3 regions of the Cupriavidus sp. H18C1 genome follow, and region 2 is predicted to be linked to each of the others. Evidence: predicted binding sites of a transcription regulator. Region 2 holds the regulator's gene; each other region holds the start of a gene.
What was found. Region 2 encodes HrcA, which represses chaperone genes, less so after heat shock. Its sites were predicted from a motif close to TTAGCACTCNNNNNNNNNGAGTGCTAA; they were not measured.
Positions count from the first base shown of each region.

Region 1: the regulator HrcA is predicted to act here: its motif matches at 8,594-8,620, upstream of rpoH (RNA polymerase sigma factor RpoH).
Region 3: the regulator HrcA is predicted to act here: its motif matches at 5,707-5,733, upstream of groES (co-chaperone GroES).

Region 1 is NZ_CP186008.1:1,505,693-1,515,525, reverse strand. It holds gene OJJOAM_RS07115 (COX15/CtaA family protein) at 1-495, shown strand, start outside; gene OJJOAM_RS07110 (heme o synthase) at 492-1,433, shown strand; partial or broken gene OJJOAM_RS07105 (SCO family protein) at 1,689-2,319, shown strand; gene OJJOAM_RS07100 (GntR family transcriptional regulator) at 2,431-3,306, opposite strand; gene puuE (allantoinase PuuE) at 3,534-4,526, opposite strand; gene OJJOAM_RS07090 (aspartate/glutamate racemase family protein) at 4,606-5,340, opposite strand; partial or broken gene OJJOAM_RS07085 (NCS1 family nucleobase:cation symporter-1) at 5,437-6,943, opposite strand; gene rpoH (RNA polymerase sigma factor RpoH) at 7,567-8,463, opposite strand; gene OJJOAM_RS07075 (pirin family protein) at 8,961-9,833, shown strand, end outside.
Region 2 is NZ_CP186008.1:719,648-729,480, forward strand. It holds gene OJJOAM_RS03345 (DMT family transporter) at 1-150, opposite strand, end outside; partial or broken gene OJJOAM_RS03350 (DUF1841 family protein) at 407-839, shown strand; gene OJJOAM_RS03355 (phospholipase A) at 977-2,278, shown strand; gene OJJOAM_RS03360 (thioredoxin family protein) at 2,398-2,814, opposite strand; partial or broken gene grpE (nucleotide exchange factor GrpE) at 2,904-3,495, opposite strand; gene OJJOAM_RS03370 (hypothetical protein) at 3,760-3,945, shown strand; gene OJJOAM_RS03375 (RNA-binding S4 domain-containing protein) at 3,982-4,377, opposite strand; partial or broken gene hemH (ferrochelatase) at 4,374-5,490, opposite strand; gene hrcA (heat-inducible transcriptional repressor HrcA) at 5,555-6,592, opposite strand; gene OJJOAM_RS03390 (NAD kinase) at 6,695-7,612, shown strand; gene recN (DNA repair protein RecN) at 7,676-9,397, shown strand; gene OJJOAM_RS03400 (hypothetical protein) at 9,588-9,833, shown strand, end outside.
Region 3 is NZ_CP186008.1:2,936,643-2,946,475, forward strand. It holds gene OJJOAM_RS13625 (winged helix-turn-helix domain-containing protein) at 1-263, shown strand, start outside; gene OJJOAM_RS13630 (alpha-amylase family glycosyl hydrolase) at 577-2,244, shown strand; gene OJJOAM_RS13635 (alpha-amylase family protein) at 2,309-3,937, shown strand; gene OJJOAM_RS13640 (sensory rhodopsin transducer) at 4,005-4,391, shown strand; gene OJJOAM_RS13645 (TIGR03557 family F420-dependent LLM class oxidoreductase) at 4,461-5,462, shown strand; gene groES (co-chaperone GroES) at 5,835-6,125, shown strand; gene groL (chaperonin GroEL) at 6,233-7,876, shown strand; gene OJJOAM_RS13660 (AAA family ATPase) at 8,294-9,833, opposite strand, start outside.

The sequences.
Region 1 (9,833 bases), 790 kb from region 2:
TTCCCGCTGTGCAATGGGCAATGGATCCCGGAGATGGACTTCCGCCATGGCTTCACGCTGTGGCGGCAGCTGGGCATGACGGCCGACGGCGACTACATCCCGCACTCGGCGCTGGTGGCGATCCACTGGGTGCACCGCGGCTTCGCGGTGGTCGTGCTGGGCTATCTGGCCTGGTTCGCGCTGCGCACCCGCCATTTCGCGCCGCTGGCGCGGGCCTCGCACTGGCTGCTGGCGGTGCTGGTACTGCAGTTGGCGACCGGTTTGTCGAACATCGTGCTGGATTGGCCGCTTTTGCCGGCAGTCGCCCATAATGGCGGCGCGGCGGTGCTGCTGATGCTGTTGGTCAGGCTCAATTACAATATAGGGCTCGCGACCCGTGCCGCCACCGCCGCGGCCCCCGGTTCATTCGATCGCGCCCCCGCTGCCGCCCCTGACGCCCCGGCTCCCGATGCCGCCGGCGCAAACCGCCCGGCCGACACGGCGCGCGCCTCATGAAAGACAAGACAGCTCCCGTGGCCACCACCGCTACCCAGACCCAGCAACCGCCCAGCCGGCTGCGCCACCTCGCCCGCCAGTACGCCGCGCTGACCAAGCCGCGCGTGACGCAGCTGGCGGTCTTCTGCGCCATCATCGGCATGTTCCTCGCCACGCCCGGCATGGTGCCGTGGCGCGTGCTGATCGGCGGCGCCGCCGGCATCTGGCTGCTGGCCGCCGGCGCCTTCGCGATCAACTGCCTGGTCGAGCAGAAGGTCGACGCGCTGATGCGCCGCACCGCGTGGCGCCCGTCGGCCACCGGCGAAATCGGCACCAGCCAGATCCTGGTGTTCTCGCTGGTGCTGGGCGGCGCCGGCATGTGGCTGCTGCACGTGTTCACCAACGACCTGACGATGTGGCTGACCTTTGCCACCTTCGTCGGCTATGCGGTGGTCTACACGATCCTGCTCAAGCCGGCCACGCCGCAGAACATCGTGATCGGCGGCCTGTCGGGCGCGATGCCGCCCGCGCTGGGCTGGGCCGCGGTGGCCGGAGACGTGCCCGCCGAGGCCTGGTTCCTGGTGCTGATCATCTTCACCTGGACCCCGCCGCACTTCTGGGCGCTGGCGCTGTACCGCCGCGCGGACTATGCGAAGTCGGGCCTGCCGATGCTGCCGATCACGCACGGCGAGCGCTTCACGCTGCTGCACATCCTGCTGTACACGCTGGTGATGATCGCGGCCACGCTGCTGCCCTTCGTCTACGGCATGAGCGGCTACATCTATCTGGCGGCGGCGCTGGTGCTGGGCGGCATCTTCCTTGCCTACGCGGGGAAGCTGTACCGACAGTACTCGGACGCGCTGGCGCAGCGCACCTTCCGCTTCTCGATCCTCTATCTGTCGCTGCTGTTCGCCGCGCTGCTGATCGACCACTACTTCAAGTTCGTGCCGCAGGCGTGATGGCGGCCGGGCCGCGACAAGATGTCGCGGCCACCGCCCGGTGCGCCGCGATCGGCGATACTAGCCGCTGCCGCCGGCGCGCCTGCCGCGCCACCTCAGGCCCCGGCACACGCAGACAAGCGCCGACAGGCCGCAAACGAAGCCGCCGATCAGTTGCGATAAGCACCAGCGAAGCCGCCAATAAGCGCCAATAAGCGCCAATAAGCCGCCTAAGCCGCCAACAAGTGGCCGACAAGCCCAAACCGAACCGATACCATGCGCACCGCCTCGTTTTCCTCGTCCGTCTTCCCCTTGCTGGCCAACCTGCGGCGCTTCCTGCTGGTCGCGCTGCTGGCGCTGGGCCTGGCCGCCTGCGGCCAGCAGAAGCCGACCTTCCAGAATATCGACGTGACCGGCGGCAGCGAATTCGGCAAGGACTTCAAGCTGACCGACCACACCGGCAAGCAGCGCACGCTGGCGGACTTCAAGGGCAAGGCGGTGGTGATGTTCTTCGGCTACACCCATTGCCCGGACGTCTGCCCGACCACGATGGTCGAGTGGAAGACCGTGATGGAGCAGCTCGGCCCCGACGCCGACCGCGTGCAGGTGCTGTTCATCACTGTTGACCCGGAGCGCGACACGCAGGCGCTGCTGGCCCAGTACGTGCCGGCCTTCGATCCGCGCTTCCTCGGCATGCGGCCCGCCGACGAGGCGATCGCTGCGCCAGCTGACCAAGGACTTCAAGGTGTTCTACGCCAAGGTGCCCGGCAGCGCGCCGGGCAACTATACGGTCGACCATTCGGCCGGCAGCTATGTGTTCGATCCGGAAGGGCGGCTGCGGCTGTTCATCCGCCATGGCCAGGGGACCGAGCCGATCGTCAAGGACATGAAGCAGCTGCTGTCCTGAGCGCCTCGATCGACCCGAGGGCTCAGGTCCTGAATCCTCACCTCCGGAGTCCTCAGGACCCGAGCCCTCAGGTCTCGCATGCTTGCGTCCCGAGTCCTCGGTACGGCGAGCTCAGCCCTTGTTGAAGATGCTGTAGAAGTCCGGTGCCCCGGCCTCGGTCACCGTCAGGTCCAGCGATCCTTCGATGTGCTCCAGATGCTCGCGCATCACCGCGCGGGCCGCGGCCTCGTCGCGCTTCTCGATCGCCGCGATCAGCTCGCGGTGCTCGTGCTCCGGGCAGGCCGGCGCGCCGGGCCGGTCGTACAGCGTGATGATCAGGCAGGTCAGCGAGACCATCTCGCGGATGACCTTCTCCAGGATGGCGTTGCCCGCCATTTCCGCCAGCAGGATGTGGAATTCCCCCGATAGCCGGATCACCGCGGCGCGGTCGCCGCGCGCGCGCGCCGCGTCCTCCTCCTGCGCGTGCCGCTGCAGGCTGCGGACCTTGGCCGGCGTCGCTTGGCGCGCCAGCGTGGCGGCCAGTTCGGGCTCGATGACCTGGCGCGTCTGGAACACCTGATGCGCTTCCTCGACCGTCGGGCTGGCGATGAAGGCGCCGCGGTTCGGCACCAGCGTCACCAGCTTCTCGTGCGCGAGCCGGGCGAACACCTGGCGGATGCGGGCGCGGCTGGCCCCGGTGACCTCGCACAGCCGCTCCTCGACCAGCTTGGTGCCGGCCAGCAGCCGGTGTTCCATGATGGCCGACAGCAGGCTCAGATAGATCGCCTCGGTGGCCGAAGCCTCGGCGGTGCCGTTCTCCGGGCCGTCGGCGGCGTTGGCAGCGGCGGCCTCGGCGGCGTCCATGCTGTGCGCGTCCTCAGCCGGCGAAGCGCCGCGGGAGGCCGTCCTGCGGGCGGCGGGTTTGCCGGCGGCGTTCTTGCGGGCGGCCGGCGTGGGCGCCGAGGCGGCGGCCGTCTTGCCGCCGGTCGGCTTGCGAAGTGATGACATTGTGACGATGCGCGGTGGACTTTGTCACCGCGATTGGCGACGAACGATCCGCATATCGTACACAAAGCGCGCGGCACCGGTCCGAAACGCCGCCGGGCGCGCGCACCGATGGAAGGATCGGGCCCGGCACCGCGACGATGCGCACAGCGTGCCGTCGAGCCATCCGCGCAGCAGCGTGCCATCCGGTCGTCCGCGCCGCGTGCCATCCAGCCATCCGCACCGCCCCTTCAGAGCGCCAGCGACAGATCGCCCTGTACGGCCGTCGCCATCGGCGCACGCGCCGATCCCGGATGGGGATGGGTCTCGATCCAGTGCCGCGCGATGTCGATCCGGCGCGCGATCCAGACCTTGTCGTGCGACTGCACGTAATCGAGAAAACGCTGCAGCGCGCGGAAACGCCCGGGCCGCCCGAGCAGCCGGCAATGCATGCCGATCGACAGCATCTTCGGCTGGTTCAGGCCCTGCGGATCGCCCTCGGCGTACAGCACGTCGAAGGCGTCCTTCAGGTACTGGAAGAACTGCTCGCCGGTGTTGAAGCCCTGCGGCGTGGCAAAGCGCATGTCGTTCGAGTCCAGCGTGTAGGGCACCACCAGATGCGGCTTCGTTTCGCCGTTGCTCGTCTGCACCTCGGTCCAGAACGGCAGGTCGTCGCCGTAGTAGTCCGAGTCGTAGACGAAGCCGCCGTGCTCGACCACCAGGCGCCGCGTGTTGGGGCTGTCGCGGCCGGTGTACCAGCCCAGCGGCGCGCTGCCGGTCAGCTCGCGGATGATCTGCATCGCGATGCGCATGTGCTCGCGCTCGGTGGCCTCGTCGATGTTCTGGTAATGGATCCAGCGCCAGCCGTGGCAGGCGATCTCGTGGCCCAGCTCGACGAAGGCGCGGGTCAGCTCGGGATGGCGCTGCAGGGCCATCGACACGCCGAAGATGGTCAGTGGCAGGCCGCGCTGCTCGAACTCGCGCAGGATGCGCCAGACGCCGGCGCGCGAGCCGTATTCGTAGATGCTCTCCATGCTCATGTGGCGGTCGGGGTAGGCCGCCGCGCCGACGATCTCGGAGAGGAACTGCTCGGAGGCCGCGTCGCCGTGCAGCACGCAGTTCTCGCCGCCTTCCTCGTAATTGAGCACGAACTGCAGCGCCACGCGGGCGCCGCCGGGCCAGCGGGCATGCGGCGGCTGCGCGCCGTACCCGATCAGGTCGCGGGGATAGGGGTTGGCCGGCATCGGCGCCGGCCGGCGAGCGGGAAGGGGAGAGCGAAGTGGACATGGTCTGCGGTAAGCGGAAATCGATGAAGGCGGCGCCTCAGTTGATCGCGAACGGCGCCAGCATGCCGGCGTAGGCCTTCGGCAAGGGCCTGGCCCAGTCGCCGCGCTTGCTCGTGCGCAGGCGGATCGCGACCAGCGACTCGACCATCTTGACCGCCGACACCACGCCGTCGATGACCGGCGCGCCGATCGCCTCGGAGATTTCCTCGCACAGGTCCGTCATGCCGGCGCAGCCGAGCACGATGCAGTCGCTGCGGTCCTGCGCCAGCGCCTGGCGGCACGATTCGGTGATGATGCGGCGCGCGTCCGAGCCCGGCCGCTCGAGCTCCAGCACCGGCAGATCGCAGGCGTGCACGTTGCGGCAGAAGCGTTCCATGCCGTAGCGCTCGGCCAGGTGCCACGCGATATTGCAGGTGCGCGCCAGCGTGGTGACCACGCTGAAACTGGTGCCGATCAGGCTGGCCATGTGCATGGCGGCCTCGGCGATGCCGATCACCGGCCCGCGCGCCATCTCCCGCGCCGCGTACAGCCCCGGATCGCCGAAGCAGGCGATCACGTAGCCGTCGACGCCATCGGCCTCGCCCAGCCGGACCTCCTCGAGGATGCCCGGCACCGACAGCGCCTCGTCATAGTGGCTCTCGATCGAGGCGGGACCCATGCGCGGGCTGACCGCGACGATGCGCGTGTCGGGCGAGGCCACGGTGCGGGCGCATTGGCCGATCTTGTCGGTCATGCTCTGCGTGGTATTGGGATTGATGATCTTCAGCTTCATGGCAAACGTCGGGTGGTCGGATCGTCGGGGTCGTCGAGGTCGTGAAGTCGTCGAGGTCGTCTGGTCGTCTGGTCGTCGGGTCGTGGTGGCGCGGCGTCAGGCGGCCGCGAAGAAGTGCGGCATCATGCGGCGCGCCAGCAGGCGGTACAGCACCAGCGCGATGCCCATGCCGATGAACCAGCTGTAGTTGGCCAGGCCCTGCCAGGCCGGCACTACCACGCACAGGATCGGAATGATCGCGGCCGGGATCATGGTGGCGATCGCCACCGGGTTGTAGCCCCGGGTGTACCAGTACTTGCCTTGCGGGCGCATCGTGTACAGGTCGTCGACGTCGACCTGCTGGCGGCGCACCAGGTAGTAGTCGGAGATCAGGATGCCGAACAGCGGCCCGATGAAGGCGCCCAGCACGTCCAGCGTGTAGTGGATGACCTGCGGGTTGTTGTACAGATTCCAGGGCGTGATGAAGATCGAGCCGACCGCGGCGATCATGCCGCCGGTGCGCCAGCTGATGTGCTTGGGCGAGACGTTGGAGAAGTCGAACGCCGGCGAGACGAAGTTGGCGACGATGTTGATGCCGATGGTGGCGATCATGAAGGTCAGCGCGCCCAGCACCATCGCGAAGGTGCTGTCGATATGGCTGACGGTCTCGACCGGATCGGTGATCAGCTTGCCGAACACCGGCAGCGTGGCCGAGGTGGTGATCACGGTCAGCAGCGAGAAGCCGAGGAAGTTGATCGGCAGCCCCCCAGAAGTTGCCCTTGCGCACCGCGCCGAAGTTCTTCGCGTAGCGCGAGAAGTCGCCGAAGTTCAGCATCGGGCCGGAGAAGTACGAGACCACCAGCGCGATCGCGGTCAGCATCACCGGCACCGCTTCCCAGCCGCTGTACTTGACGAAGCTCAGCGTGAAGCTGACGTTGCTCCAGCCCGCCTTGTTCACCAGCCAGATCGCCAGCAGGATCATCACCACATAGACCGCGGGGCCGGCCCAGTCGATGAACTTGCGGATGGTCTCCATGCCGGTCCAGAACACCAGCGCCTGCAGCACCCACAGCGTCATGAAGGCCGCCCAGCCCAGCGTCGACAGCCCGGCGAAGCCATGCAGCTTGACGTCGGCATAGGGTGCCAGCGACGGGAAGAAATGCAGCGCCAGCACCAGGAAGGCCGACGAGGCCAGGTAGGTCTGGATGCCGTACCACGCCACGGCGATCAGGCCACGGATCACCGCGGGGATGTTGGCGCCGAGCACGCCGAACGAGGCGCGGCAGATCACCGGATACGGCGTGCCGGTGACCTGGCTGGGCTTGGCCACCAGGTTGCAGAAGAACTGCACGATGACGATGCCGACCAGCAGCGCCGCCAGCACCTGCCAGCTGGTCAGGCCCAGCGCGAACAGGCTGCCGGCGGTGATATAGCCGCCGACGCTGTGCACGTCCGACATCCAGAAGGCGAAGATGTTGTACGTGCTCCAGGTCTGCTTCTTCAGCGGCGCCAGGTCTTCGTTGGTCAGCCGTTCGTCGTACGACGGCTTGATCAGCGCGTTGCCATGGTGGACGGACGCGCTGTCCTGCAGCTCGGCGGCGGCAGGCGCGGTGGTGTGCATCATGCTTGTCTCCTCAAGGCGATGCCATGCGGTGGCCGGCGCGCGGGCGCGCCGGGCGGGCGGTGTGGATCGAATGGATCGGGAATCCGCTCTCAGGATTTCTTTGTAGACAAGATTGTCTACAAAATCGTTTGTAGTTGTGTACGGATTTGTAGATCACGGCTCGGTGATTGTCAACATCACGGCGGACGGATGCGGGCAAACCCCGAGGAGGGGCGGCGCGTGGGTGCGGCGCGGGGCCGCGCGGGTGGCGTGGGGGGCGTCGGAGGGCGGTGGTGGCGGAATGCGGTGGCGGGAGGCGGTGGCGAGAGGCGGGAGGCGGGAGGCGGGATGCGGGAGGCGGGAGGCGGGAGGCGGGAGGCGAGAGGCGAGAGGCGAGAGGCGAGAGGCGAGAGGCGAGAGGCGAGAGGCGAGAGACGGGAGGCGAGAGGCGAGAGGCGAGAGGCGGGAGGCGGGAGGCGAGAGGCGAGAGGCGAGAGGCGAGAGACGGGAGGCGAGAGGCGAGAGGCGGGAGGCGGGAGGCAAAGAAAAGGGCCGGGTCCTTGCGGAACCCGGCCCTTCCCGCCGCCGTCCCCGCGCATGCGGGGGCCCGGCGGCTTACGGCTTGCTGCTTGCCTCGGCGTCCATCACGCAAACGCCTGCAGCGCGCCCTTCATCTTCTTCATCGCGGCGGACTCGATCTGGCGGATGCGCTCGGCCGAGACGCCGAACTCGTCGGCCAGCTCATGCAGCGTGGCGCCGCCCGAGCCGTCGTCGTTGACCTGCAGCCAGCGCGCCTCGATGATGCGGCGGCTGCGCGGATCGAGCTTGGTCAGCGCCTGCTCCAGGCCTTCCACCTGCATCCGGTCCTGGCGCTTGGCCTCGAGCACGCGGGTCGGCTCGTTATGGTTGTCGGCCAGGTAGGCGATCGGAGCGAACTCCTCCTCGCCGTCGTCGACCTGGCCCTCCAGCGCCAGGTCGCCGCCCGACAGGCGGGTTTCCATCTCCATCACTTCTTCGGGCTTGACGTTCAGCTCGCGGGCGACCGCGTCGATCTCGTCCGGCGTGAAGGTATGGGCGCCCTGCTTGTGGCTGCGCAGGTTGAAGAACAGCTTGCGCTGGGCCTTGGTCGTGGCGACCTTGACCATGCGCCAGTTGCGCAGCACGTACTCGTGGATCTCCGCCTTTATCCAGTGGATCGCGTACGACACCAGGCGCACGCCCTGATCCGGGTCGAAGCGCTTGACGGCCTTCATCAGGCCGATATTGCCTTCCTGGATCAGGTCCGCGTGCGGCAGGCCGTAGCCCAGATACTGGCGTGCGATCGACACGACGAGACGCAGGTGGGACATCACCAGCCGGCGGGCGGCCTCGACCGAGTCGTGGTCGCGCAGCTCGCGCGCGAGCCGCTGCTCCTCCTCGGCGGTGAGCATCGGAATTCGGTGGACAGCCTGGATATAGCTGTCGAGATTGCCCAGCCCGGCGGGCAGGGTCAGGGCCATGCTGTTGGCGCGCTGGGGCACCATCGGCAGGGTGTTGTTCATGGTGATCGAATCGGCAGACAGGACTGCGTTCACTCAGGGCTCCTTTCGCATCCGGCGGGCGGCGTGCCCGCGTGCCGGAAGCATCATCGGCGTTGTTGCCGGCGCTTCCCACACTGCAATGCAACGCATATTAGCACTCCATCCGGGTGAGTGCTAATTGGAGTCCGGCTCGCGGCGATAGTTCCAGGATATCGGAGAAAATGTTTCATAGCAGTCTACGTTGCCTGGAAGTCGCCCGGTAATCGCCCCGTGATCGCCCGGTGATCTCCCGGACATCGCCCGGACATCGCCCGGACATCGCCCGGACATCGCCCGGAAACGGCTCCGAAGCGCCCGGGTATCGCGCAGGTACCGCCGAGGTATCGCCGCGGAGACGGACACAAGTTCGTTAGAGGGCCGGCGTCGGCCGGGGTTCTGTGCAGGGACCATGCCATACGCCGCAAGGGCTACACTTGCCAGCATTGCGTCGATCCGCCCACGTCCTCGGAGTGTCAGCCATGTCCGCCATTGAACATTTGTTGAAACCGCATGTAAGAGATATCGGCGACTTCTCGGTGCGGCGTGTGCTGCCTTCCGCCGCCGCCCAGACCGTGGGGCCGTTCATCTTCTTCGACCATATGGGCCCGGTCGAACTGCCGCCCGGCCACGGTATGGATGTGCGTCCTCATCCGCATATTGGCCTTGCCACCGTGACCTATCTGTTCGAAGGCGAAATCGTCCATCGCGACAGCGTCGGCAGCGAACAGACGATCCGGCCTGGCGACGTCAACTGGATGACCGCCGGCAGCGGCATTGTCCATTCGGAGCGCTCGCCGCAGGCCGCCCGGGACGCCGGCCCGCGGCTGCATGGCATCCAGACCTGGGTGGCGCTGCCGCGCGAGCACGAGACCGTCGCGCCGTCGTTCTTCCACCATCCGGCGGCGACGCTGCCGCAACTGGTCCATGGCGGCGCCCGCATCACCGTGATCGCCGGCGACGCTTTTGGGGCGCGCTCGCCGGTGCAGGTGTTCAGCCGCACGCTCTATGCGGCGCTGGAACTGGACGCCGGCGCCAGCCTGGCGATTCCGCCCGAGCACGAACAGCGCGGCCTGTATCTGGTCGACGGCGCCGCCGCGATAGAGGGCACCCCGCTGCCGGCGGAGCATCTGGCGGTGCTGACGCCCGGTGCGGAGGCCACCGTCACGGCGCTGGAGCCGTCGCGCCTGATGCTGCTCGGCGGCGAGCCGGTCGACGGCCGGCGGCATATCTTCTGGAATTTCGTCGCCAGCAGCCGCGAGGCGATCGAGGAGGCGGCGCGGCGCTGGGAGAACGACGAATTCCCGCACGTGCCGGGCGAGACCGAGCGCATTCCGCTGCCGCCGCGGCGGGTC
Region 2 (9,833 bases):
GCCATAGACGTCGGCGCCCGCGTCATAGGCGAAGCGGGCGAAGATCGCCATCGCGCCGAAGGCGCTGGCCGAGATGGCGATCAGCAGCACGCCGGCCAGCTTGTCGCCGGCGTGCCGCAGCAGGGTCGATGAGCGAGGGGTAGCGGTCATGGAGGGGGGCCGGGCCCTGTGGCGAGGTCTACGGAAGGTCCAACGTCAGGTCGAACACGTGGAACGGGTCGAATCGGTCGAACCGGTCGAACGGGTCGAACGCGCTCGAACGCTGGTAAAAACGCCCGGTCGAACGGCACGCCGGACGATCCCGCATTCTAGTCGGCAGGCGGCCCCTGCGGCACAGTGGCGATGCCATGCGCCGTGGACCGGCGCCGGCAAGCCCGCGGGCCGTCGTTTTACAATCCGCCCCATCATGTTCAATCCCTCCCGTGAAGAAGTCCGCCGGTTCTTTTTGCGAAGCCTGGCGCAAGCAAGGCGCCAACGAAGTCCTGACGCCGCTCGAGGCGATCGCCGTCGACTGGATCCGCCACCACCCCGAATACCACGACCAGCTGGCCGACGCCGACGCGGCCGTCGCCGAGGAATTCACGCCGGAGCGCGGGCAGACCAACCCCTTCCTGCATCTGGCCATGCATCTGTCGATCGCCGAGCAGGTGTCGGTCGACCAGCCGCGCGGCATCCGGCAGGCGTTCGAACAGCTGGCGCGCCGGCTCGATTCGCCGCACGAGGCCCATCATCAGATGATGGAATGCCTCGGCGAGATGCTGTGGCAATCGCAGCGCAGCGGGCTGCCGCCGGACGGCGAACACTACATCGCCTGCGTCCAGCGCCGCGCCCGCGGCTGATTTCCGGTGGATCCCCGGGCGAGCGCCCGTACAAATCGTCACAGCTAGCCCGGGCGGCGACGTGCTAGGCTTTGCCGCGTTGCCATTCCGGGCCGTGCCATGCGTCATATCCGGCACGCCCCTCCAAATTTCCCATGATGCCGATGCTCCGAAGCCCGTCCGCGGGTCGTCGTCCGCGCCTGCTCGCGCCCGCCGCCGCTGTTTCTGTCGCCCTCGCCGCCCTGTGCGCGCCGTCCGCCCACGCCGCGATCGCGCTGCTGCAGCCGCCGCGCGTGCTGGACGGCGCGCAGCCGCTGCGGCTGACGCTGCTGGTGACCGCCGACACGGCCAACCGCAGCTATCTGGTGCCCGATACGCTCGAAGTGGTCGCCTCGCCCGAAATGCTGGCGCCGATGCGGATCACGATGCGCCGGATCACGCCGGGGCCGGCCACGGTGCGCCTGCGCCGCGGGGAAAATCGCACCATCCAGTACCAGGGCGAGATCCCGCCGACGCTGCGCGGCCAGATCCGGCTCGATCCGGTCGGCCTCGACGCCGCGCCGGTGCTGGTAACGCTGAACCAGTCGGGCATCGCGCCTCCCGCCACCGGCGCACCGCCGGCGACGACCGCGGCCGCGCCGGCCGATCACGACGACCAGCAGGCGGATATCGCCGCGACGCCCGTCGAAACGGTGGTCCAGCCGAAGGGACCGGGGCAGCCGGTCTACGACCAGCCGATCCTGTCGGGCGGCAGCCGGCTGACCTTCAACGATCCGATGTACTACGCCGTCGGCGCGCACGGCGGCGCCAATGCCAAGTTCCAGTTCAGCTTCAAGTACCGGATCTTCGAAGGGCGCGACCCGAACTCGCGCTACTGGCTGGACAATCTGTACGTTGGCTACACGCAGTTCTCGCTGTGGGATCTGTCGGAGGAATCGAAGCCCTTCCACGACACCAACTACCGGCCAAGCATCTTCTATTACCTGTCCGATACCGGCGTGCGCAATCGCTGGATCAGCCGGCTGTCGGTGGCCACCGGCCTCGAACACGAATCGAATGGCCGCGACGGCGACCAGTCGCGCAGCATCAATACGCTGTTCCTGAAGCCGACCTTCCACTTCGGCGAGACGGACGACTGGCACTGGACCGTGACGCCCAAGCTCTACTACTACCTGGAGAAGAGCGACAACAGCGATATCGCGCGTTACCGCGGCTTCATGGATCTGCGGGTCGCCTACGGCAAACCCGATTCGTGGGAGCTGGCGGCGACGGTGCGCAAGGGCACCCGCCAGTGGTACGGCAGCGTCGACGCGCAGTTCACCTACCCGATGGGCCGGTTGATCCCGGGCACGGCCGGCTATCTGATGGCCGGCTACTTCGTCGGCTATGGCGAGAGCCTGCTCGACTACAACCGCAAGACGCCCTGGCAGTTCCGCATCGGCTATTCGCTGAACCGCTGAGAGGCTGAGCGCCGGCGACCGCCGAGCCGCTGCGCGCGGGCGATGGTCGGGGCTCCGAGCGCACGCGACCGCTGGGACGCCGGGCGCGCCGGGCCGCGGGTTGCGGCCCTACCGGACCGTCATCCGGCGAGCGGCTTGCCGCTGGCCTTCAGCCGCGCGTTGGCAACCGCCGCGGAGAACTGTCCGATGCCATGCCACCCGGTGGCGCGGCCGAGCTTCTTGCCGCGGTGGAAGAACATGAACACCGGGATGCCGTACAGCCCGAAGCGCCGTCCCAGCGCGGGATAGGTGTAGACGTCGGCGTGCAGCCAGTGCAGATCGAGCTCGCGCAACGGGTCCGGATTGGCCAGCATGGCCTTCTTGGCCATCTCGCAGTTGTAGCAGTCCTCGCCCCAGAAGAACACGCAGACCAGCTCGTCGCCGGCGGCGGCGAGCGCATCGTCGATGGTGTCATGATCGACCGCGCGCATGCCGAAGGCCTCGAACGCGCGGTGATCGGTGTGGGGCGCCGGCGCTGCGCCGAACGGGTAAGGCATCGCATTTCTCCACAAACGAGAACGCCCGGTGCCGAAACGGCGCCGGGCGTGGCTGCGCATCGGAGGCAGGCCGGTCTGCCCGCCGACCCTTACTTCGGCGCAGCCACCGTCACCAATGCAGGCCGCAGGACCCGGTCCGCGATCAGATAGCCGCGTTGCAGCACGGCCACCACCGTATTGGGTTCCTGCTCCGAAGGCACCATCGAAATCGCCTGGTGCCGATGCGGGTCGAACTTCTCGCCGACCGGATTCAGTTCGACCATGCGGCCCTTCTCGAAGGCGCTGGCCAGCTGCTTGGCGGTCAGTTCGACCCCCCTCGCGCAGCTTGGCGATATCGCCCGAGCCATCGGCCAGCGCGGCCTGCAGGCTGTCCATCACCGGCAGCAGATGCTCGGCGAAGCTCTCGATGGCGAACTTGTGGGCCTTGGCCACGTCTTCCTGCGCCCGGCGCCGGATGTTTTCGGCCTCGGCCACGGCACGCAGATACAGATCGTAGTTCTCGCGTGCCTTGGCTTCCTGCTCGGCCAGCTGTGCGGCGAGCTGGGTCGCCACGTCATCCGCGGCTGCGGCGGGCTCGGTCGTCTGGTTGGGCGTGGCCGATTGCGCGGCTTGCGCTTCGGCGGCCTGGTCGGCGGACGAGGTCGGCGGCGTGTTGGATGGCGTTTGCTTCTGGTCTTCCATGTCGATCCGTTTCAGAACAAGTTGCGGCCGCACGGGGCGGTCCGCCTGGGGTCAATCGGAATTCAGCTGGCAACTGGTGGCGCCAAGCCGATATTTCAAGAGCGGACGGACATCTGCAGGAAACATCAGCTTACAAACTTAAACCAGTGCTGCGGGGAGTGAAATTGCTTTGCTGCAGTGCAGCTTCTAAGATAAATCCAAAAAAACGACAAAACTGCCGGGGTGCCGTCCCATATTGAAGTCTTTCCTGCCGGGGGTAAGGCCATGCGCAAGCTGCCGAAGCCGTCGAACAAAACGCCGAAGTTTTCGCTCTTCACCCTGCTGGTACTTCTTTCGCTGGCGGCCCTGACCGTCTTCATCTGGCTCTCCGACGGACTGACCCCACGCGACAGCGTCGACGGCGGCGCCGATCCGGCGCTGCGCCAATACATCATCCAGTATTCCCGCTGACACACGGCCCGCCCAGGCGGGCCGTGCCGCTTCGGTTCACCCTTTCAGATCCTCGATGCGGCGGCGGTCGCGCTTCGTCGGGCGCCCCTGCAATTGCGACGCCGGCTCCACATGAAGACGCCGCCGTTCGGCCTCGGCGGCGCGCCGCGTCCGACTTTCCTCGGTTTCCTCGTAGAGCGTCTGCGCCACGGATGCCGGCCCGCGGGCCGGGGCGATGCCCTTGACGACCAGCTCCCAGCGCTGCTGATGGGCGTCGATGCGGATCGTGTCGCCCGGCTTGACCTCGCGCGAATTCTTGCATGGCTGGCCGTTGACCTCCACCCGGCCCCGCTCGACGGCCTCCGCCGCCAGCGAGCGGGTCTTGAAGAAGCGCGCGCACCACAGCCACTTGTCGATCCGCTGGCGCGCATCGTCCTCGTATGACGGGTTCATGCCGCTGCCCCCCTTGCCTGCGCCAGCGAGCGCCTGGCCTCCAGTTCGTGCGCGTGCGGCAGCCGCAGGGGCCAGCCCTGCATATGCTGCAGCGCGATCTCCGACAGCGCGGTGATCCAGAACGGCGCGTCGTTCAGGCACGGAATGAAGTGGAATTCCTTGCCGCCGGCGACCTTGAATTCGGACTGTCCCTCCATCGCGATCTCTTCCAGCGTCTCGATGCAGTCGGCCGGAAAGCCCGGGCAGAACACATCGACCCGCGCGGTGCCGACCTTGCCCAGCTCGGTCAGCGTCGGCGCCGTATAGGGCTGCAGCCACTCGGCCTTGCCGAAGCGCGACTGGAAGGTGACCTGGTACTGGCCCGGCTGCAGGCCCAGCGCCTCGCCCAGCATGCGGCCGGTCTTCAGGCATTCGCAGTGATAGGGATCGCCCAGTTCGAGCGTGCGCCGCGGCACGCCGTGGAAGGACAGGATCAGCCGGTCGCCGCGCGCGAAATCCGGCGCGCCGTGCTGAGCCCAGTAGGCGCCGACCTGCTGGTGCAGCGCGCCGAGATAGGCCGGATGATCGTGGAAATGCTTGACCAGCCGCAGCTCCGGCTGATTGCGCCATTCGCCCAGCACGCGGAACAGCTCGTCGAAGGCGGTCGCGGTGGTGGTGCCGGAATACTGCGGATACATCGGCAGCGCCAGGATGCGCTCGCAGCCCTGGCGCCGCAGCGCCTCCATCACCGAGGGGATCGACGGGTTGCCGTAGCGCATCGCGCAGGCCACCGTCACGTCGTGCCCCTGCTGCGCCAGCAACTGCTGCAGCGCATGCGCCTGCCGTTCGGTATGGACCAGCAGCGGCGAGCCGGTCCGGTGCGCCTCGCGCAGCCAGATCGATTCGTACTTGAGCGCCGACGCGCGCGAGCGCAGCGGCAGGATCAGCCCGTACAGCACCGGCAGCCAGGCCGCGCGCGGAATCTCCACCACGCGCGGATCGGACAGGAACTGCTTCAGGTAGCGGCCGACCGCCTTGGGGGGTCGGCTCGTCCGGCGTGCCCAGATTGATCAGCAGGATCGCCGTGCGGGGCGCCTGCCCATGCCGATAGGCCGGTTCTGCGGTAAATGTCATAGGGATTCCGGTATCGCGCGGGCGCGAAGGCCGCCCTGCGCGTGGCGGCCCGCCCTGGCCGCCATCAGTTCTGGCTGCTCAGCGCGCTCGACAGCAGCCGCGCCGTGATATCGACGATCGGGATCACCCGGTCATAGGCCATCCGCGTCGGGCCGATCACGCCCAGCGTGCCGACGATCTGGCCGTCGACCTCGTACGGGGCGGTGATCACCGCCATGTCCTCGAGCGGCACCAGCCGGCTCTCGCCGCCGATGAAGATCTGCACGCCCTCGGCATGGCTGGACACATCGAGCAGCTGCAGCAGGCTGGTCTTGTGCTCGAACACGTCGAACAGCCTGCGCAGCTTGTCCATGCTCGAGGCCAGGTCCTCGACCTCGAGCAGCTTGCGTTCGCCCGAGATATAGACCTGCTCGTCCTCGTCGGCCATCGCGCTGCTGCCGGCCTCGACCGCGGCCTGCATCAGCTCGGACATGTCGATGCGCAGCGCCTTCAGCTCGTCGCGCAGCCGCTCGCGCACCGTGTCGAAGCGCATGCCGGCGTAATGCGTGTTGATGAAATTGGCCGCCTCGACCAGCTGCGACGCGCTGTAGGGCAGTTCGGTCTGGATGATGCGGTTCTGCACGTCCCCTTCGGGCGTCACGATGATCAGCAGGATGCGCTTGTCGGACAGCCGCATGAATTCGATCTGCCGGAACGCCTGCGCGCGGCGCGGGGTCATCACCACCCCGGCGAACTGCGACAGGTTCGACAGCGTGCGCGCGGCCGTGGTGATCATCCGCTGCGGACTCTGTTCCTGCGCGCCGAGTTCGCCCTGGATCAGCCCGGCCAGCTTGGTGCGGTCGAACTGGTTGTCGAGCGGCTGGGCCGTCAGCATGGTATCGACGAACAACCGGTAGCCGCGCGGGGTCGGGATGCGCCCCGCCGACGTGTGCGGGCTGGCGATGAAGCCCATCTCCTCCAGGTCCGACATCACGTTGCGGATGGTCGCCGGCGACAGGTCCAGCCCCGAGTACTTCGACAGCGTACGCGAGCCGACCGGCTGCCCTTCGGCGATGTAGCGCTCGATCAGGGTCTTGAGAAGGGTTTTCGCTCGTTCGTCCATGGTGTCCCGATTTTACGCAAGTTTTGCGCGCCGGGGCTCGCGCTGGCACTCACTCCCCGGGCCGTGCTGACAATGGTCATGGCGGTATGGTCTAATCCGGGCATGTCTGCACACCCCAAGTCCGGCGCCGCGCACGCGCCCTTTCGCACGGTCGCCCTGGTCGGCAGGTATTCGACCGCGGGCATCGAGGGACCGCTCGAGGAACTGGCGGCCTGCATCCTGCGCAACGGCCAGGACGTGGTGTTCGAACGCGAGACGGCGCTGGCCACCGGGCTGACCGACTACCCCGCGCTGTCCGCCGAAGAGATCGGCCGGCAGGCCGACGTCGCCGTGGTGCTCGGCGGCGACGGCACGCTGCTCGGCATCGCGCGCCAGCTGGCCGGCTTCTCGGTACCGCTGATCGGCGTCAACCACGGCCGCCTCGGCTTCATGACGGACATCCCGCTGGAAGATGTGCAATCGGTGCTGCCGGCCATGCTCAGCGGCAACTACGAGCCCGAGAACCGCATGCTGCTCGAATCGCGCGTGATCCGCGACGAGGGCGTGATCTTCTCCGCGCTGGCCCTGAACGACGTGGTGGTCAACCGTTCGGGCATCTCCGGCATGGTCGAGCTGGCGGTCTCGGTGGACGGCTACTTCATGTACAACCAGCGTTCGGACGGCCTGATCGTGTCGACGCCGACCGGCTCGACCGCCTATGCGCTGTCGGCCGGCGGCCCGATCCTGCATCCGACGCTGTCCGGGCTGGTGCTGGTGCCGATCGCCCCGCATGCGCTGTCGAACCGGCCGATCGTGCTGCCGCACGACGCCGAGGTGTCGATCGAGGTCGCCACCGCGCGCGATGCCAGCGTCAACTTCGACATGCAGTCGCTGACCTCGCTGCTGCCCGGCGACCGCATCGTGGTGCGCCGCTCGGCCAAGACCATCAACCTGCTTCACCCGGTCGGCTACAACTACTACGCCACGCTGCGCAAGAAGCTGCACTGGCACGAGTACCCGACCGAAGACAACCGGCTCTGAGCGCAAGCGCGCCTCGCTGGCCCGATCCCCTCCCCAAGTCACCGCCGCCTTCCGTCTCCCAAGATGCTGCGCAGCCTGTCCATCCGCGATTTCGTCATCGTCGATACGCTCGACCTCGACTTTTCCGCCGGCTTTACCGTGTTCACCGGCGAGACCGGTGCCGGCAAGTCGATCCTGATCGATGCGCTCGCGCTGGTGCTCGGCGAGCGCGCCGATGCCGGCGTGGTGCGCGAGGGCGCGGCGCGCGCCAGCGTCAGCGCGACCTTCTCCACGCACCCCGCGCTGGACGCCTGGCTCAACGAGCAGGCGCTGGCCGAGGACGACGGCAACGTGCTGCTGCGCCGGGTCGTCGATGCCAACGGCCGCAGCAAGGCCTTCATCAACGGCAACGCCGCCACGCTGGCGCAGCTGCGCGAGGTCGGCGACCAGCTGGTCGACATCCATGGACAGCACGCCCACCAGCTGCTGCTGCGACCGGACGCGCAGCGGCTGCTGCTCGACGCGCATGCCGGCCTGACCGCGCAGTCGGCGGCGGTGGCCGAGGCCTGGCGCACCTGGCGCGCCTGCGTGCGCCAGCGCGAGGCGGTCGAACAGCAGTCGCGCGAGATGCAGCTCGAACGCGAGCGGCTCGAATGGCAGGTCGGCGAGCTCGACAAGCTGGCGCCGCAGCCCGGCGAATGGGAAGCGATCCAGGGCGAGCACAAGCGGCTCTCGCATGCGGCCAATCTGCTCGAGGGCGGCCGCGCCGCGCTCGATGCGCTGTCGGAGGCCGACGGCGCGGTGCTGTCCGCGCTCAACGCGATGGCGCACCGGCTGCGCCAGCTGGCCGAGGTCGACCCGGCGCTGGGCGATGTGGTGATCGCGCTCGAAGCGGCCGAGGTGCAGGCCGAGGAAGCGGCCCACTCGCTGACCCGCTACGTCGACCGGCTCGAGCTCGATCCCGAGCGGCTGCAGGTCGTCGAGGAACGGATGCAGGCCTTGCACACCGCCGCGCGCAAGTTCCGCGTGCCGCCCGAACAGTTGCCCGAGGAGCTGCTGGCGCGCCGCCAGCAGCTCGACGACCTGCAGGCCGCGCAGGACCTGAACAAGATTACCGCGCGCGAGGCCGCGGCCCGCGCCGCCTACCTGACCATCGCGCGCCATCTGAGCGACAGCCGGCGCGAGGCCGCCGAGCGGCTGTCGGCGGCGGTCACCGAGGCGATGCAGGGCCTGTCGATGGCCGGCGGCAGCTTCACCGTGGCGCTGCACCCGCTCGACGAAGGCGCCAGCCACGGGCTCGAGCAGGTCGAGTTCCTGGTGGCCGGCCATGCGGGGGTCAGCGCGCGGCCGCTGGCCAAGGTGGCTTCCGGCGGCGAACTGGCGCGGATCAGCCTGGCGATCTCGGTGATCACCAGCGAGGCCGCGCCGACGCCGACGCTGATCTTCGACGAGGTCGACACCGGCATCGGCGGCGCGGTCGCCGAGGTGGTCGGCCGCCGGCTGCAGGAGCTCGGCCGCGCGCGCCAGGTCCTGTGCGTGACCCACCTGCCCCAGGTCGCCGCGCAGGCCGGCACGCATCTGCTGGTCAGCAAGGAGACCGTCGGCGATGGCGGCGAGGCGGTGACGCGCTCGCAGATCCGCGTGCTCGACGCCGCCGGCCGCGTGGTCGAGACCGCGCGCATGCTGGGCGGCGCGACGGTGACCGCCACCACGCTGCAACACGCGGAGGAGATGCTGGCGCAGGGCGCGCGCGGCGTGCCGGCGGCGGCCAAGGAGGGCCGGCGCGCACGCCGGGCGGCGAGCTGAGCCGGTCGCGGCATTCGACGCACCCTGGCACCACCGATCAGCACGACCGACAAGCTTCACCGATCAGCAACACCGATAAGCACCGCCGATAAGCGCTACCGGTCATCACTACCGACAAGCACTACGGGTCAGCAACACCGACAAGCACGATCCAATCGCACCACCGATCGCACCGACCACAGGAAACCCCATGTTCTTCGCCAAGCCGCCCTCGCCCCTCGACGACCCGTCCGGCACGACCGGCTCCGCCGAAGCCACGCGCCGCCCGGTGAGCCGCCCTGCGCGCCGCGCCACGCGCCGCCTGACGCTCGCGGCGGCCCTGTGCGGCCTGGCGCTGGCAGCCGCCTGCAGCTCGAAGCCCGCCACCCCGCCGCCGGGCGCCATCACCGACGACCGCGCGGTCGGCGACATCCTGGTCCGCTTCACGCCGCCGGCC
Region 3 (9,833 bases), 1.2 Mb from region 2:
GCTATGCCTTGCTGACCGATCCGGCGCGTGCCGACATCTGCCGCGCGCTGCTGGAGGCCGGCGAGGACGGCATGCCCGCCGCCGACCTGGCCGCGGCGGTCGGCCTGAACCTGCGCCGCGCGGGCCGGATCTTCCAGGAGCTGCTGCAGGCCGACATCGTGGCGCTGACCGTGCGGGACCGGCAGGTGTGCTACAGCCTGAAGGCCCGGCGGGAAATCCGGCAGGCCCTGGGATATATCGAGGATTCCGGGCTGCTGTCGTAGCTTCCCAAGCGCGGCTGCGCCGCCAGCCTCTCGCCCGAGCTTCTTGCCAAGCCCGTTCCCAAGCCTCTTCCCCGGGCACGTTTTCCGCTTTCCCGATCCATCGCGCCGAACCCCCGTCGGAAAAAATTACCGCGCCCGCGCAGGATTTGCGCATCGGGCCCGCGGCGGCGCCGCGTCCATATCGATGGGGCTTCGGACGACACCGCAGATGCCGCCAGACAGGCATGGAAGCTGCATCGATGGGCGGATGACAACCGTCATTGCCAGCGTGCCCATGAATGTGAACGTCCGTGCCACCGTACCGCCCGGGGCCATGCCCGGCCCGCAAGCCGACCCCTCGCAGACCGTCGAAGCGACGCGCGACACCTCGCTCTGGTGGAAGAGCGCCGTGGTCTACCAGATCTACCCGCGCTCCTTCGCCGATGCGAACGGCGACGGCGTCGGCGACCTGGCCGGCATCATCGAGCGGCTGGACCATGTGCGCGCGCTGGGCGCCGACACCATCTGGATCTCGCCGATCTATCGCTCGCCGATGGCCGACGCGGGCTACGACATCAGCGACTACTGCGATGTCGATCCGGTGTTCGGCTCGCTGGCCGATGCCGACCGTCTGATCGGCGAGGCGCATGCGCGCGGCCTGCGCGTGCTGCTCGACTTCGTGCCGAACCACACGTCGGACCAGCATCCGTGGTTCATCGAATCGCGCTCGTCGCGCGACAACCCGAAGCGCGACTGGTACATCTGGCGCGACCAGCCCAACGACTGGCGCGCGGCGCTGGGCGCCGGCAGCGCCTGGACCTGGGACGAGGCCACCGGCCAGTACTACCTGCACCTGTTCCTGCCGCAGCAGCCGGACCTGAACTGGCGCAATCCCGAGGTCGTGCAGGCCATGCACGGCGTGCTGCGTTTCTGGCTCGACCGCGGCGTCGACGGTTTTCGCATCGACGTCGCCCACTGCACCGGCAAGGACCCGACCTTCGCCGATCATCCGCGCTGCCTGGCCGGCGAGCCGCTGGCCGACTTCAACGACGACCCGTACAGCCACGAGGTGCTGCGCGGCATCCGCAAGCTGGTCGACAGCTATCCCGGCGACCGCGTGCTGGTCGGCGAGGTCAATATCCGTTCGACCGCCACCGTGGTGCAGTACTACGGCGCCGGCGACGAGCTGCACATGTCGTTCAACTTCCCGCCGCTCGATGCGCCCTGGGACCCGGTGGTGTTCCGCACCTGCATCCGCGAGGTCGATGCGCTGCTGCAGCCGGCGCAGGCGTGGCCGACCTGGGTGCTGTCGAATCACGACAACGAGCGCCATCGCACCCGCTACGGCGGCTCGATGCGCCGCGCGCGCGCCGCCGCCGTGATGCTGCTGACGCTGCGCGGCACGCCGTTCATTTTCCAGGGCGAGGAACTGGGGCTCGAGGACGTCGTGGTCGAGCCGGCCCAACGCGTCGACCCCGGCGGACGCGACGGTCCGCGCGGACCGATCCCGTGGGATTTCGCGCCGCCGCATGGCTGGCGCGCGGCCCGCACCTGGCTGCCGTTCCCGCCCGAGGCCGCGACGCTGTCGGTGCAGTCGCAATGGTCGCAGCCCTCGTCGATGCTGCATCTGTACCGCACGCTGATCGCCACGCGCCGGGCCAGCCCGGCGCTGCGCCTGGGCAGCTGGGAGGAATTGCCGTCGCCGCCCGAGGTGCTGGCCTATCGCCGCCGGCATGGCGACGACAAGCGCGTGGTCTGCATCAACTTCGCCGACCGGCCGTTGCCGGTCGATCTCGAGGGCGACTGGCGCGTCGCGATCGACAGCCTGCCGGAAGGGCCGGACCGCCGCTTCGACGGCATGCTGCGGCCGGAGCAGGGCGTCCTGCTGGAGCCGCTGCATCGGCCACGGCCGCAACAGCAGCAACAGCAGCAACAGCAGCAACAGCAGCAACAGCAGCAACAGCAGCAACAGCAGCAACAGCAGCAGCCACCGCGGCCGTGATCGATGCGGGCGGCGCGGCACCGCGCGCCCGAGGTCGCCGTTCAATCGTCAGCAAGGAGAGTCCATGCGTTCGCTCTGGTACCGCAATGCGATCATCTACCAAATCGACGTCAGCGTATTTCGCGACGGCAATAACGACGGGTGGGGCGATCTCCAGGGTTTGACGGCGCATCTCGAATACCTGCGCGGGCTCGGCGTGACCTGCATCTGGCTGTCGCCGTTCTACCAGTCGCCGTTTCGCGATGGCGGCTACGACGTCACCGACCATCTCGCGGTCGACCCGCGCTTCGGCGACCTGGCCGACATGGTGGCGCTGCTGGAGAAGGCGGAGGAACTCGGTATCCGCGTGATGGTGGAACTGGTGGCGCACCACACGTCGGATCAGCACCGCTGGTTCCAGGCGGCGCGGCGCGACCGCAATTCGCCGTACCGCGACTACTACGTCTGGGCCGACGAGCCGGAGGAGACCCACGTCAAGCCGATCTTCCCGACCGTCGAGGACAGCGTCTGGACCTGGGACGAGGAGGCGGGGCAATACTATCGGCACGCCTTCTATTCGCATCAGCCCGACCTCAATATCGCCAACCCGGCGGTGCGCGCCGAGATCGAGGACATCATGTCGTTCTGGCTGCGGCTGGGCGTCTCGGGATTCCGCATCGACGCGGCGGGGCACATGATCGACGGGGCGAAGGAGGCGGACCCGCGCGACGACGGCTTCTGGCTGCTGAACGACCTGCGCGCGTTCGCGACGCTGCGCCGCTCCGACGCGGTGCTGCTCGGCGAGGTCGACGTGCCCGCCCAGGACTACGCGCGCTACTTCGGCAAGGGCCATCGGCTGACGCTGGTGTCCAACTTCTTCCTGAACAACTTCCTGTTTCTTGCGCTGGCGCGCGAGCGCGCCGAGCCGATCGAACGCGCGCTGCGCGAGCAGCCCGAGCCGCCCGAGCGCGCGCAATACGCGGTATGGGTGCGCAATCACGACGAGCTGGATCTCGAACGCCTCAGCGAGGCAGAGCGCGAGGAGGTGATGCAGCGCTTCGCGCCGGACGAGGACATGCGCGTCTACAACCGCGGCATCCGCCGCCGGCTGCCGCCGATGCTCGATGGCGACCAGCGCCGCATCGCGCAGGTCCATGCGCTGCTGTTCTCGCTGCCGGGCACGCCGATCCTGCGCTACGGCGAGGAGATCGGCATGGGCGAGGACCTGTCGCTGAAGGAGCGCCATGCCGTGCGCACCGCGATGCAATGGTCCGACGAGGTCAATGGCGGCTTTTCGCCGGCCGATCCCGGCTCGCTGCCGGTGCCGGTGATCCGCGAGGGGCCGTTCGCCTACGACAAGGTCAACATCTACGACCAATTGCTGCGCGACGATTCGCTGCTGGCCAAGACGGGCAAGATGATCCGCGCGCGCCTCGGCATGCCGGAGATCGGTTACGGGGAATGCACGGTGATGGACGTGGGCTGCCCGGCGGTGCTGGCGCTGCGGCACGAGCTGGATGGGCAGGTGGTCTTCACCTTCGCCAATCTGTCCGGCAAGGACGTCGAGGTGGGGCTGCCCGATGTCGAGGTCGGGGAGCTGCGCGACATGCTGGTCGACGGCCCGTATCCGCCGCCGCAGAACGGGGCCCATGCGCTGAAGCTGCGTGCCTACGGCTATCGCTGGCTGCGGCAGCGGCCGTGCTTTGCGCCGTGATCGTCGACACGGTGGACGGCCTGGACACTGCCAATCCCGCCACTGGCGAACAACAAAGGAGAAACCGATGGAAGCGATCGGACAACGGCGCTGGGTGATTGCCGAAGGCTATCTGCCGCCGACCGACCCGGCCGCGAGCCGGCAGTTGAACAGCCACGAGGCGGCCTGCCTGCTCAATACCGGCGATACCGAGGCCAATGTCACCGTGACGATCTTCTATGCCGACCGCGAGCCCGTGGGCCCCTACCGGCTGACGGTACCGGCTCGCCGCACGCTGCATCTGCGCTTCAACGATCTGCGCGACCCCGAGCCGATCCCGGAGGACACCGACTACGCCAGCGTGATCGAGTCCGATGTGCCGATCGTCGTGCAGCACACCCGGCTCGATTCGCGCCAGGCCGCGCTCGCGTTGATGACCACGCTGGCGTATCCGGCCCCGGCAGCGGCCGGCTGAAGGCCAACTGACGGCCAGATGACGACCCGAAGACGGCCGGCCCATCCCCATCCCGCCCAGGAGTCCGCCATGCCCTTGATCGGCTATCACGCCTCGCACGAACAGTTCTCGCCGGGCGATCTGCTGCGCTACGCGCGCGCCGCGCAGCTGGCCGGCTTTACCGCGCTCAGCTGCTCCGACCACTTCCATCCGTGGAGCGAGCGGCAAGGAGAGAGCGGCCATTCCTGGTCCTGGCTCGGCGCCGCGATGGCGACGGTCGACCTGCCGACCGGCGTGGTGGCATGCCCGTTCGGCCGCTACCACCCGGCCGTGGTCGCGCAGGCCGCGGCGACGCTGGAGGCCATGTTTCCCGGCCGCTTCTGGATCGCGCTGGGCACCGGCGAGGCGCTGAACGAACACATCACCGGCCGGCCGTGGCCATCGAAGCCCGAGCGGCAGGCCATGCTGAGCGAATCGGTGGACGCGATGCGCGCGCTGTGGCGCGGCGAGGAGGTGACGCACCGCGGCAGCATCGTGGTCGATCGCGCGCGGCTCTATACGCTGCCGCAGCGTCCGCCGCCGATCTTCGCCGCGGCGCTGACCGAGCAGACCGCGCGTTGGGCGGGGCAGTGGGCCGACGGCCTGATCACGATCTCGGGGCCGCGCGAGACCATGCGCGCGGTGATCGACGCCTTCCGCGAGGGCGGCGGCGAGGCCAAGCCGGTCCATATCCAGGCCAAGATCGCCTATGCCGACCCGACCCAGGGCGACGAGGCGGCGCGCCGGATGGCCTACGAGCAGTGGCGCACCAATGTGTTCGACAGCGAAACGGCGGCAAATCTGGCGACCCCCCGCCGAATTCGATGCCCGCGCGCGGACGGTGTCGCCGGACGACATCGAGCGGGCGGTCCGCATCTCCTGCGACGCCGCCCAGCAGGCGGCCTGGCTGGCCGAGGACCTGGCGATGGGCGCCGACGCGGTCTTCCTGCACAACGTCTGCGGCAACCAGCAGGCCTGGATCGACGCCTGCGCGCAGACGGTCTTGCCGCAGCTGCGGGGCGGGGTGTGAGAGCTTTCCCGTCTCCTCCGTGAAGGGGCCGGTGTCTCGAGTCGAAAGGCGAAAATCGCCGGGTCCCCGCTTGCAAGGGGGGACGACGGTAGAGGGAGGTCGCCTCCCCGGGGCGACATCCGCCTGAAAAAATACCGGCCGCACAATATAAGAGACAATGCCCGTCCGGCCTTGCCCGGCGCGGGGGGCGCGACGTTTTTCCTTCCTTTATGCGGGTAAACCCGTATTCAGACCTCGTCTTGAAAACCCGAAACCCCGTCCCTATAATTAGCACTCGCCGGGTGCGAGTGCTAACAGCGTGCTGTAGCCTGCATCCGGCGTCCGATTTCAAGGGTCTCCGCACTCCCGCGGTGGCCACTTTGCAAATAAATGCTCACTTGTACTAAGGAGTCCGTATGAATCTGCGTCCTTTGCACGACCGCGTGATCGTCAAGCGTCTGGACAACGAAACCAAGACCGCTTCCGGCATCGTGATTCCCGACAATGCTGCCGAGAAGCCCGATCAGGGTGAGGTGCTGGCCGTCGGCCCGGGCAAGAAGGATGACAAGGGCGCGTCGATCGCCCTCGACGTCAAGGTGGGTGACCGCGTGCTGTTCGGCAAGTACGCCGGCCAGAGCGTGAAGGTGGATGGCCAGGAACTGCTGGTCATGCGCGAAGAAGACATCATGGCGGTCATCAACAAGTGATGTCGCTGTCCGGGCGCCGCGCGTCCGGAACCCCTGGGCGCCCGGCTCCGCCGCGGCGGCGATCGCGCCCGGGACATTTCCCGTACAGAATTCTGGAGATCTAGAACATGGCAGCTAAAGACGTAGTGTTCGGCGACAGCGCTCGCCACAAGATGGTCGAAGGCGTGAACATCCTGGCCAACGCGGTCAAGGTGACCCTGGGTCCGAAGGGCCGCAACGTGGTGCTCGAGCGCAGCTTCGGCGGCCCGACCGTGACCAAGGACGGTGTGTCGGTCGCCAAGGAAATCGAGCTGAAGGACAAGCTGCAGAACATGGGCGCCCAGATGGTCAAGGAAGTCGCTTCCAAGACCAGCGACAACGCCGGTGACGGTACCACCACCGCGACGGTGCTGGCCCAGTCGATCGTGCGCGAAGGCATGAAGTACGTTGCCGCCGGCATGAACCCGATGGACCTGAAGCGCGGCATCGACAAGGCCGTTGGTTCGGCTGTCGAAGAGCTCAAGAAGCTGAGCAAGCCGACCACGACCAGCAAGGAAATCGCCCAGGTTGGCGCGATCTCGGCCAACAGCGACGAAGTGATCGGCAAGCTGATCGCCGAAGCGATGGACAAGGTCGGCAAGGAAGGCGTGATCACCGTCGAAGACGGCAAGTCGCTGGCCGACGAGCTGGAAGTCGTCGAGGGCATGCAGTTCGACCGCGGCTACCTGTCGCCGTACTTCATCAACAACCCGGACAAGCAAGTCGTCCAGCTCGACAACCCGTTCGTGCTGCTGTTCGACAAGAAGATCTCGAACATCCGCGACCTGCTGCCGGTGCTGGAGCAAGTCGCCAAGTCGAGCCGTCCGCTGCTGATCATCGCCGAAGACGTCGAAGGCGAAGCGCTGGCGACCCTGGTGGTCAACAACATCCGTGGCATCCTGAAGACCGCCGCCGTCAAGGCGCCTGGCTTCGGCGACCGTCGCAAGGCCATGCTGGAAGACATCGCCATCCTGACCGGCGGCACCGTGATCGCCGAGGAAGTCGGCCTGACGCTGGAAAAGGCGACCCTGCAGGACCTGGGTCAAGCCAAGCGTGTCGAGATCGGCAAGGAAAACACCATCATCATCGACGGTGCCGGTGACGCCGCCGCGATCGAAGGCCGTGTCAAGCAGATCCGTGCCCAGATCGAGGAAGCGACCTCGGACTACGACCGCGAAAAGCTGCAAGAGCGCGTGGCCAAGCTGGCCGGCGGTGTTGCGGTGATCAAGGTCGGTGCCGCCACCGAAGTCGAAATGAAGGAAAAGAAGGCACGCGTCGAAGACGCGCTGCACGCCACCCGCGCTGCCGTTGAAGAAGGCATCGTCCCGGGCGGCGGCGTGGCCCTGCTGCGTGCCCGCGCTGCGATCTCGAGCCTGACCGGCGACAACGCCGACCAGAATGCCGGCATCAAGATCGTGCTGCGCGCGATGGAAGAGCCGCTGCGCCAGATCGTGCTGAACGCCGGCGAGGAAGCCTCGGTCGTCGTGGCCAAGGTCATCGAAGGCAAGGGCAACTTCGGCTACAACGCCGCCAGCGGCGAGTACGGCGACCTGGTCGAGATGGGCGTGCTGGATCCGACCAAGGTGACCCGCACCGCGCTGCAGAACGCCGCTTCGGTCGCGTCGCTGATGCTGACCACCGACTGCGCGATCGCCGAAACGCCGAAGGAAGAGTCGGCGCCGGCAATGCCGGGCGGCATGGGTGGCATGGGCGGCATGGACGGCATGATGTAATCACGCCGGCCGTCGGCTTCGGCCGACTGCCCAGACTGCCGAGACGGCGCGAGCCGTCGCTTCAGTCGAAACCCCCACGGGTGCAAGCCCGTGGGGGGTTTTTGTTTGGGGAAAGCGACCGCGGTGGCGAGGTATCGGATCTTCCCTCCGCTCCGGCAGGAGAGGGCGCCAAGACGTTCGGTGTCCAGTTCGTGTCGGGCGCTCTCACACCTCAACCACATATCCCCGTTTGCGCATGCCCGTGCTGATGAAGTTTGGCTTAGGGCGAGCAGCGGTGATCGGTTTCTTGTGGAGTGGTTCGTCAGATAATCGTTCTTCGGTCCCGCTTCTCCTGGGACGAAAGTTCTGCAACGCCAATACTAATACCCTGAACGGACTCAGAACTCGTGCAAGTGTCGGGGGCGCCTGAGCGGCTCCTTACGACGGACTTCCTACGACGGTCTCCATCTCGGCGAGGTGTACTGGATCAAGTTCTCTCATCCACTCGAAGATCAGTGCAATGACGTTTCGGCTCTCTCCATGGAGGTTCTCGGAAGCGTCCGAGTCAATCTCAATGTAGTCACTATGCGAGTACTTGTTGATGAACCTGTAGATGCGCTCTTTGGTTTCGACCGTTGTCGTCTTGCAACCTTCTAACGCTGCGGCCATCAAGCTTGCAATGTCGCCACGCTGGCGCGGAAACTTGAATGAAAGAAAAGCTTCAAGGAGTTTTCGCGCGAGATTCGCTGAAAGGAAAGAATCTTCAATAGACAACGATTCATGTTCGCGGAACTGGTGCAGCCGGGAGAAAATATAGTGATACTCGGAATGGTATCTCACCAGCGTTTCATTCGCGTTCTTGAGTTGCGAGCAACGCGGCAGAGCATTGTCGGTCTCCAGCACATAGAAGAAGGCGCTTGGTCCCTTGCCTTTTTGCGCGCGATTGCTATTGGTTTTGGCGTACCAATCGCGCACAAGTTTGTAGAAATTGAAATTGTGCGTGAGAACGAAGAGCTGCTTTGCCTTCTCGCAATTTGCGCGCAGGTATGAGTAGGCATGAAAGAGGTAGTTCGAGTCGAAGCTGGAGATGGGATCGTCGACAACGATGATGGAATCCTCGATGCGGTTGTCGTTCTCGGTCAACTTCGTAATGAAATAGACAAAGGCGATGGCTGTCTTTTCCCCCTCGCTGAGGTTCCCGTCATGTTGGGACCCGTTGTGGCGAACGATTTCGTATCCGCCGGTTGCCGGTTTAAAACGCAGTGAGATTTCGCTGCGACCTAAAAATCGGTGGAGCGCCGCATTGAACTGTTCCGCGCCAATGCCGGCACTCGACAGGGATTGCTCGAGTCGTCCAACTTGTTGTTCGAGATTTTGGCGCAGTCTGGCTCTGCCTTCGCGTTTCGCTTCCGTGGCCGTCCGATCCATGCATTTTTCAAAGTATCCGAAGTCACGCGCCTCAACAGCAGCGTAATGCAATTCGAGCCGCTCCTTACTCTTCTTCGTCTCTTCGCGGAAGTTGGACGTTTTCTTGTTGTGGGCAGACACCTGGGCGATCACGGCGCTCATGCCTGCTTGAACGCTCGCAATCAGCTCTCGAGGTATGGGGAAGACTTGGAGCTTGACATTGAACTGATTGGTGATCTTTTCGCGAAGTGTATCGTGCCACTTGACTATACAGTTGTTAAGCTTCTGCACCGCCGCCCGAAGCTCGGTGGCAGCCGTTTCGTATGCGCCGCGAAACTCGTCATAAAGATCCGATTCAGAAGGCAAATTTGATACGTCGATATACTGGCTATTCAACCACGTGTCCGCGGCGCTAAGACGTGCTTGAAAGTTCTTGTACTCTTCGTTGAAATGAGCTTGCAGCTCATGCAATCTCGAAGGGTGAAGATCGCCGCCGCAAAACTCGCAGACTTCGCTGGAAAGGTTTTGATGCAGTTCAATGCCGTTCGCGACCCACGCCTGCAATTCAGAG